DNA from 2 places in the Amorphus sp. MBR-141 genome. Region 1 is predicted to be linked to the other one. Evidence: riboswitches for the same ligand, from Rfam matches in the RefSeq annotation. Region 1 holds a riboswitch; the other holds the start of a gene.

What was found. A riboswitch is a leader RNA that binds a small molecule or an ion and turns the genes downstream of it on or off. The one in region 1 is predicted to bind thiamine pyrophosphate.
Region 2: linked by a shared signal. The riboswitch ahead of ACSSVZ_RS05715 (ABC transporter permease) and the one ahead of ACSSVZ_RS00090 (hydroxyethylthiazole kinase) in region 1 are both predicted to bind thiamine pyrophosphate.

Annotation. Positions count from the first base shown of each region.
Region 1 is NZ_JBRJGW010000001.1:15,522-19,927, forward strand. It holds gene thiD (bifunctional hydroxymethylpyrimidine kinase/phosphomethylpyrimidine kinase) at 1-524, opposite strand, end outside; gene thiE (thiamine phosphate synthase) at 521-1,186, opposite strand; gene ACSSVZ_RS00090 (hydroxyethylthiazole kinase) at 1,179-1,928, opposite strand; TPP riboswitch at 2,024-2,124, opposite strand; gene rpsD (30S ribosomal protein S4) at 2,248-2,865, opposite strand; gene ACSSVZ_RS00100 (helix-turn-helix domain-containing protein) at 3,125-4,024, shown strand; gene ACSSVZ_RS00105 (YbhB/YbcL family Raf kinase inhibitor-like protein) at 4,121-4,406, shown strand, end outside.
Region 2 is NZ_JBRJGW010000003.1:179,555-183,960, forward strand. It holds gene ACSSVZ_RS05705 (peroxiredoxin-like family protein) at 1-103, shown strand, start outside; gene ACSSVZ_RS05710 (ABC transporter substrate-binding protein) at 282-1,223, opposite strand; gene ACSSVZ_RS05715 (ABC transporter permease) at 1,263-2,006, opposite strand; TPP riboswitch at 2,242-2,352, opposite strand; gene ACSSVZ_RS05720 (hypothetical protein) at 2,531-4,406, opposite strand, start outside.

The DNA of each region.
Region 1 (4,406 bases):
AGCAGCACCGCGCCGGGGCCGAACGCCAGCAGCCGCTCGGCCTGGGCCTGCATCTCCTCCTGGGTCGCCGCCGCCTCGCACTCCAGCAGCCGCGCCGCCTCGGGCAGGTTCGGGGTGATCACCAGCGCACGGCGCAGCAGCACGTCGCGCACGTCGGCGACCGCCGCATCGTCGAGCAGCGGGTCGCCGGATGCGGCGATCATCACCGGATCGAGCACGACGTTGCGGGCGCCGTGGGCATCGAGGGCCTCGGCGACGGTGCGGATGACCACGGGCTTCGACAGCATGCCGATCTTGGTGGCGTGGACGGTGAGATCGTCGAAGACGGCGTCGATCTCGGCTCGGATGAAGTCGGCCGGCACGTCGTGGAGGGCGCGCACGCCCTGGGTGTTCTGGGCAACGAGGGCGGTGATCGCCGACGCCCCGAAGACGCCGAGCGCGGCGAAGGTCTTGAGGTCGGCCTGGATGCCGGCGCCGCCGGACGGGTCGGTGCCGGCGATCGTCAGCGCAATCGGAGTGCTCATGAAGAAGCGGTCTTCCCGGAGGTGAGGGTGTGGTCGACGATGTGGCGAAGCGCCGCCGCGGCGGCGGCCGGATCCGGTGCGGCGGAAACCGCGGAGATGACTGCGACGCCGTGCGCGCCGGCATCGACCACCGCGGCCGCCGTGTCGGCGGTGATGCCGGCAATGGCGACACGGCCGAGGTCGGGCGCACGGGTGTCGAGGAAGGTGCAGATCTCCGCCAGGCCGGCGAGCCCGATCGGGGCGTTGCGGTTCTGCTTGCTGGTGGTGGCGAACACGCCGCCGATGCCGACATAGTCGACGAGATCGGCGGGAACGGCCTCCGCCTCGGCCATCGAGCGGACCGTCAGGCCGACGATCGGGTCGGGGCCGAGCAGGCGGCGGGCGTCGTCGGGCGCCATGTCGGTCTGGCCGACGTGGACGCCGTCGGCACCCGCGGCGAGCGCCACGTCGATGCGGTCGTTGATCAGCAGCGGCACGCCGGTGCCTTCGATCGCCGACAGGATCGCGCGGGCGGTGGCGACCAGTTCGCCGCTCTCGGCGGTCTTGTCGCGGTACTGCAGCAGCGTCGCGCCGCCGTCGACTGCGGCACGCGCGAGCTCGGCGAGCGGCCGCCCGCCGGCATGTTCGGGGTCGAGAATCACATAGACGCGGACGTCAACCACGGCTGATCCTTGCGTATCGTTCGATGATGTCGGGATCGATCTCGCCGATCTCGTCGATCAGGCGGACGGCGAAGGTGCCGGGACCGGGATTGCCTTCCGCGGCGCGCTCGGCGGCGACGCTCCAGGCAACCGTGGCGGCGGTGGCCGCCAGCAGCGAATCGTTCTCCACCGCGCGGCAGGTCGCGATCAGGGCGGAGAGGGCGCAGCCGGTGGCGATCATCCGCGCCAGCAGCGGGTGGCCGTTGTCGACGAGGATGGTGCGGTCGCCGTCGGACAGGCTGTCGCGGGCGCCGGTGACGGCGACGACCATGCCGCCGCTGCCGAGATGCGGGAAGAGGGCGGCCATCTCGGCCGTGTTGCCGCGCACGATGGCGGGCCGGGCCTCGATGAGGCCGAGCGCGAAGGCGCGGCGCGTGGCCACCCGGTTCACCTTGACCGGATCCAGCACCCACGGCTTGCCGTGTTCCTGGGCGGCTGCGACGGCGACTTCGATGCCGAGGCGGCGGTCGGGGTCCAGCGTGCCGAGATTGACCAGCAGCGCATCGGCGCTTTCCACCAGCGCGGCGACCTCGTCGGCGTGGATGGTCATCGACGGCACGGCGCCCAGCGCGGTCAGCACGTTGGCGGTGAAGTTCTGGGCGACGGTGTTGGTGATGCAGTGGACCAGCGGCGCCCAGTCGCGGACGCGGGCGATCACCGCGCCGACGGCGGCGGCATCGATCCTGCCGGAGGTGCCGGTCATGACGCGTCCGCTCCCCCGTCGTCGATGGTCGACCGACGGATGGTTTGGCCCGGAAGCGTGGTCTGGTGGGTAAGGGGGCCGCCCATGGCGGCTTTGACGTCCGTCATCTCAATCCCTCCGCCGGCATGACCCGGATCAGGTTCGCAGGGTTGGCAGGATCGCCTCTCAGCCCGTCCGGGCACCCCTTTGAGACAGTTCGCCAGATGTAGCCAGCACGGTCCCGTTGCGCAAGGGGTGCGGCTTCGCTCCGTGCCGGACAAACGAAAAGGCCGCCCCGGAGGGCGGCCTGAACGGCGTCGCGATGAGGCGGAGCCTCACATCAGCGCGAATAGAACTCGATGACCAGGTTCGGTTCCATCTTGACCGGGTAGGGCACGTCGCCGAAGCCCGGCGCCCGGTTGTAGACCGCGGTCATCTTGGAGTGGTCGGTGTCGAGATAGTCGGGCACGTCGCGCTCGGCGAGGCTGACCGCCTCGAGCACGAGGATCATGTCCTTGGAGCGCTGGCGCACCTCGATGACGTCGCCGACCTTGCAGCGGTAGCTCGGGATGTTGACCTTGCGGCCGTTCACCATCACGTGGCCGTGGTTGACGAACTGACGCGCGGCGAACACGGTCGGCACGAACTTGGCGCGGTAGACGATGGTGTCGAGGCGGCTCTCCAGCAGGCCGATCAGCCGCTCGGAGGTGTCGCCCTTCATGCGGACGGCTTCGTCGTAGATCTTCCGGAACTGCTTCTCGGAGATGTTGCCGTAGTAGCCCTTCAGCTTCTGCTTGGCGCGCAGCTGAATGCCGTAGTCGGAAAGCTTGCTGCGGCGGCGCTGGCCGTGCTGGCCGGGGCCGTACTCGCGCTTGTTGACCGGGCTCTTCGGGCGACCCCAGATGTTTTCGCCCATGCGGCGGTCGAGTTTGTGCTTCTGCGAATGGCGCTTCGACATATAAACCGTGTCCTTCGTGTTTCGATGTTCTTGAGAACGGATGTTCTTTGGGAACGATGGACACGCCCCCTCCTCTGCCCACAAGATCCGGGCTGACAGGGACGGTGCGAAGCTTCGCCACATCCCACGGGTGCGTGAAATCCGCCAGCGTTGCCGCCAGCGAAGGGCCGTGAGATAGGCGAAACCGGCGGCCAAGTCAAATAGGCCGGTGCAAACCGGGCGCAACCGCGGCCCTCGAAGGCGGACAACGGACCGAGCCATGACCATGATCCGATCCGGCGATCCGCGCCGCACGCTCCTCGCGGCCCTCCGTCCGTTCGCCGAGCGAGACACGCGCCACCTCCTCGAAGCGGACCAGCATACCCCGATGACCGCCTTCGTGGCGCGCACCCGCGAAGCGGTGGGCGAGCTCACGATGCCGGCGGCGGCGCTGGTGGTGGTGATCGAGGGGACCAAGGAGGTGCTCTGGGGCGCCGAGCGGCGGACCTACCATCCGGGCGAGGCCATCGCGCTGGCGGCGGGGTCGCACGTGGACGTGGTGAACGTGCCGGACGAGACGACGGGCGTCTACCGGGCGCTGTGCGTGACCTTCCCGCGCGACCTGGTGATCGAGGCGGCCCGGCTGTGGCCGAGCCTGTCGGACGCCCGGGCGGAGCCGGGCACCGCCGTCGCCCTCGACGCCGCCCTCGGCTCGGCGATCGTCCATGCGGGCGAGGCGCTGGCGGGACAGGCGGGCGCGTCGCGGCGGGTCGTGGAACACCGCATCCTGGAGATCCTGCTTGTGCTCGCCGAGCGGGGCGTGCTGCCGATCGCGCCGAAATACGTGGAGCGGTCGGTCGCTGAGGCGGTGCGGCTGATGATCCGCCACCGGCTCGACTTCGCCTGGACGCCCGCCATCGTCGCCGAGCGGCTGTCGATGTCGGAGGCGACGCTGCGCCGGCGGCTGAAGGGGGAGGGCGAGACGTTGCGCGGCCTCCTGCTGCAGGAGCGGATGCGCGCGGCGCGCGTCATCCTCGCCGAGCGGGACGCCGACGTCGCCGATGCGATCGCCGCGACCGGCTACACCTCGCGCTCGCACTTTGCCCGGCATTTCCAGGAGGCGTTCGGCGTCCTGCCCTCCGCCGTCCGCGGCAGCCGCCGCGACGGCCCAGACGCCTGATCGGTTCCGGCGCATTCCTGATCGACCCGGGCCCATCTTCCGGCGTGGGCACGCCTATCGTCGCGGCCATAAACCCCGACGATCAGGAGACGGACCATGAGTGGATTTCAGCTGACCCGGATGGGCCTTGCGGCGGCGGCGTTCGCGCTGGTCGCCGGGGCGGCGGTGGCCGGAGAGACCCTCGACGTGACGATCGGCGACGTCGACGCGGCGGGCCGCTTCGCCGACAGCGCCGCCTTTTGCCCGCCGGAGGGGGCGGACGAGACGAACGTCAGCCCCGAGATCCGCTGGAGCGAGGGGCCGGAGGGTACGGGGTCGTACGCGGTCCTGATGACCGACGCGGACGTTCCGGCCGATTTCTCCCTCATCAACAAGCCGGGCG
Region 2 (4,406 bases), on a different contig from region 1:
CATGCCGTTCGCGCGGCCGCCGCTCGGCGACCTCCCGGGCGCCCTCGACTACGTGATCAAGACCGACTACCCGGCCCGCGGCGAGGTCGAAAAGGCGCTCTGAGTCATCAGAACTCGCGCCGGTCGCCACGGCGACCGGCTCCGCGGGGGCGGCCTGACCCGCCGGCGCGCGGTCGCGCGCAGGAACTGGCAAAGTCCCAAAAGAGTCCATCCGGATTTGCTGTGCGAACAAGCGACGGTCCAGCAGCTGAATGCTGCTGGACCGTCATCGGCTGCCGCGCCTACTGAAGCTCCACCGCGAAGCTCTCCACCGGCGGGGTCGTCGTCACCAGCCCCTGCGCCTTCATGAAGGCGCCGAAGCGCGCATAGCGGCCGGTGTCCAGCGCCGACGGCCTCAGCGCGAAGCGCCTGAGCGTCTCGACGAAGGCCTGCCGGTTCAGCTCGTCGTCCAGGTCCGGCTCCGCCTTGAGGAACACCTCCAGCGCCTCGTCCGGATGGTTGGTCTGCCAGGTGACGGCCTTCTCCACCGCCCGCATGAACGCCGCCAGCGCCGGGTCCGACAGGCGGTCGTTCTTGGCCACGAAGATCAGCTCGTCATAGGCCGGCACGCCGTGCTCTTCGGGGAAGAAGGCGCGGCCGGCGGCCCCTTCCAGCTTGAGCTGGGTCAGCTCGAAGTTGCGGTAGGCGCCGATCACCGCGTCGACCTGCTTCGACAGCAGCGCCGGCGACAGCGAGAAGTTGACGTTGACCAGCGTCACGTCGTCGAGGCTCATGCCGACGGAATCGAGCATGGCGGCAAGCAGCGCATCCTCGAAGCCCGCCACCGAGAAGCCCACCGTCTTGCCTTTCAGGTCCTCCAGCGTCTTGATCGGCCCGTCTTCCAGCACCACCAGCGTGTTGAGCGGCGTCGCCACCAGCGTGCCGATGCGGGTGAGCGGCAGCCCCTCCTCGACCTGCTGGTAGAGGCTCGGCTGGTAGGTCACGGCGATGTCGCCCTGGCCGGCGGCGACCAGCCGCGGCGGCGCGCTCGGGTCGGACGGGGCGATCAGCTCCACCTCAAGCCCTTCCTCGGCGAAGAAGCCCTTCTCGCCGGCGATCACCAGCGGCGCATGGTCCGGGTTCATGTACCAGTCGAGCAGCACGGTGAGCCTGGTGGTGTCGGCCGCGGCGGGGGCGGCGAAGGCGAGCGTCGCGGCGAGGCACGCGAGGGCGAGGCGGAACATGAAGTGGTCTCCCTTTCAGGGGGTTGGTGAGGGGATGAGCTAGAGGTTTTCTGGCGCCCACGGCGCCAGCCGTCGGGCCGCCGCGTCGACGCCGAGGCGCAGCGCCACGGCCATGGCCGCAAGGCAGAACAGGGCGGCGAACAGCACGTCCGACTGAAGCCGGGCGTTGGCCTGCAGCATCACGAAGCCGAGGCCGGCGGAGGATCCCACCCATTCGCCGACCACCGCGCCGATCGGCGCCACCGCCGCGGCGACCTTCAGCCCGGACAGCAGGCTCGGCAGCGCCGCCGGCATACGGAAATGGACGAGCGTCTGCAGGCGCCCGGCGCGGTTGAGCAAGGCGAGGTCGAGAAGGCCCGCATCGGTGCGGCTGAGGCCGTCATAGTAGGCGGAGGCGACCGGGAAATAGATGATCAGCGTCGCCATCACGATCTTGGAGGCCATGCCGTAGCCGAACCACAGCACCAGCAGCGGCGCGATGGCGAACACCGGCAGCGCCTGGGTGACGATCACCACCGGCAGGATCAGCCGCCGCGCCAGCGGCATCAGGGTCATCGACAGGGCGGTGGCGACGCCCATCAGCGAGCCGATGAGGAATCCCAGCAGGATCTCGCTCAGCGTCACCAGCGTGTTGGCCAGCAGGTACGGGCCGCGCGCCTGGAACGCCGCCGCGACCTTCAGCGGCGGCGGCAGGATGAACGGCGGCAGCGCAAAGATGCGCACCACCGCCTCCCAGATCAGGAGGAGGCCGACGGCCACCAGCACGGCTCGCAGGACGGACATCACCGGATCGGGCGCGCGTGCCTAGATCGGGTCGGGCGCGGGCGCGGCCCGGCCGGACCTCCGGAACGCGGACGCCGGCGGTCGCCCGGCACGGCTGCCGGCGCACGGGTGCCCGGACACGTCGCGGGCGTCGATCGGGCCGCGCGGGTCCGGCGGTCGGTTCTTGGCGCGGGAGGCGTGCAGCATGGGATCTACCGTCCAAAAGAGTCGGAATCGGGAGATCCGGGGATGACGAGCGGTCGGTCGTGTCCGTCCCTTCGCCGGTATGACCCGGATCAGGTTCAAAGGGTTCGGCACACCTGTCGTGCCATCTCAGCTCGCCGTGCGAGCTCCCCTCGGAACGCCGTCATTGTTGCCCGAACCGGTGCCGGGGCGCAAGGGCCCGGACCGCGACGGCCCGGACGGCCTCTCGTGCCGGACAGTTGGCGCCGCCTGATCGCAAGCCCCTCGAGCCCATGAAAAAGCCGGCCCCGCGGAACGGGGCCGGCTCTGTCTCGCGTCCGGTGCGGCGGACGACCGCCCGGTCAGTTGCCGGCCCAGGCCGCCAGCGCGTCGTCGATCGCCTTGGTGCCTTCCGGCCCCTTGTTGAGCGTCAGGATGGCGCGGCCGCCGTTGGTGTAGAGCAGCGGAATGTCGATCCAGCTGCGCGTCTTGAGCAGCTCGAGGTTCTGCTTCTGGTCGGCCTCCGTCGCCGAAAGCGCGATCCAGAACAGGTTGTCCGACACCTTCGCCGACGCCCCCAGCAGCGCGTTGCCCTGGGCCGCCTCGGTCTGCTTCATGATCAGCCCGGGCACGTTGGCGATGCTGCCGCCGGGGAAGTCCGAAGGCAGCTCGAACTCGACCTCGACCAGGTGGCTGGCCGGCAGCGCCGAATCACCGTTCTTGCGGAACAGCAGCGTGACGGTCATGTCGCGCGCCGGGATTTCCAGCCTGGCGCGGACCACCGGCTCGGCCGGCTGGCCGCCGATCGATTCCTGGGCGAAGTTCCAGGTGATGGTGCCGCGCTGGGCGTTGCCGCCCTCGGCGGCACTCGCGCCTTCCTCGTAGAGCACCACGTCGAAGTCGCCGGACGTCGCCGTCGACTGCTGCGGCTGGACCGACGGGGTCGCGGCCGCCGGAGCCGGCGTCGTCTCGGCAGGCGCCGGCGTGGTGCCCGGCAGCGGCGCTTCCTGCTGGGTGCCGTCGCCGTTGCGCGGCGTCACCACCCGCGTGGTCTTCACCGTACGGGCATCGGGCGCCACGACGGGGGCGGCCTCCTCGTCGGCCGGGGCGCCGATGCGGTCGGAGATCTTGCTGGATTCCGCGTCCGAGGTGGTGGCCGGCGTCGTGGACGATGACTGGGCCGTCTCGTCGGACGACGACATCATCGCCATGATCGCGTCGCGCTGGCTGTAGAGCGCGAACGCCCCCACCGCGAGCACCAGCAGGATGACCAGCGGCGCAATCAGCCAGCGCAGGCTGCGCCGGCGGCCGCGCTCCGCCGATTCCGGCGGATAGGCTTCCTCGAGGGGCGCGTCGTCGTAGTCGCCCTCGTCGTAGCCGTCGTCCTCGTAGGGTTCGTCGTCGTAGTCCTCGTCGTCCGCGGCGCGCGGCGCGTCGTCGATGCGGTCGTCGACGGGCTCGCCCGCCGGCCCCGGCGCAGCGCTGCCACGTCGGCGCAGCCAGCCGCGCCGGTCGGCGGACGGCGCGATCGCCGGCGTCTCCGCCTCGGCCGCGGCCTCCTCGATCTCTTCCTCGCTCAGGTCGTCCTGCGGTCCGGCCTCGGGCGGCGCAACCGGGGCGCGGGCAGGCCCCTCACCCCGGCCGAACGGACGGCGGAACGCGCCGCGGTCGCCGGAGGTCTCGGGCGGTGCGGCATCGACCTCGTCGACGTCGGCGACATCGGGGATCGGCGGCGCCGGACGTCCGAGGCTCGGCTCGCGGCGGCGCTGCCCGGCATCGGCGGACGCCGTGTTCTCGGGCGGCGGGACGCGCGTCGGCGCGGAGGCGTCGGGACGCCCCGGGACGGCGGTCGGGGCACGCGGGGCCGGGCGCTGGTCGCCACGCTCTTCGGCGCCGGCGCGGGGCGCGGTCGGGAAGCTGGGGCGGGTCGGGGCGGCCCGCGGCGGCTCGGGCTGCGACGGCGCGGCGGGCGCCACCGGCGGGGCCGGGCGTGGCGGCGGAGCAGGTGCTGCCGTGCGCGCCGCGGCCGGCGTGTTGGACGAAATCGGCGCGCCGGGCGCCGGCGAGCGGCCGGCCCGGGCGATTTCCGCCTCGAGCTTGCGGATCGCGTCTTCGAGCGCCAGCCGCTGCTGGGTCACCTCTTGAGCCGGCAACGGCGGATCGAGGCTCTGCAACTGCTTGAGCAGCGCCTTGCGCGCCTTGTCGTAGACGGCCCGCCGGTTGGGGCCGCTCTTGTCC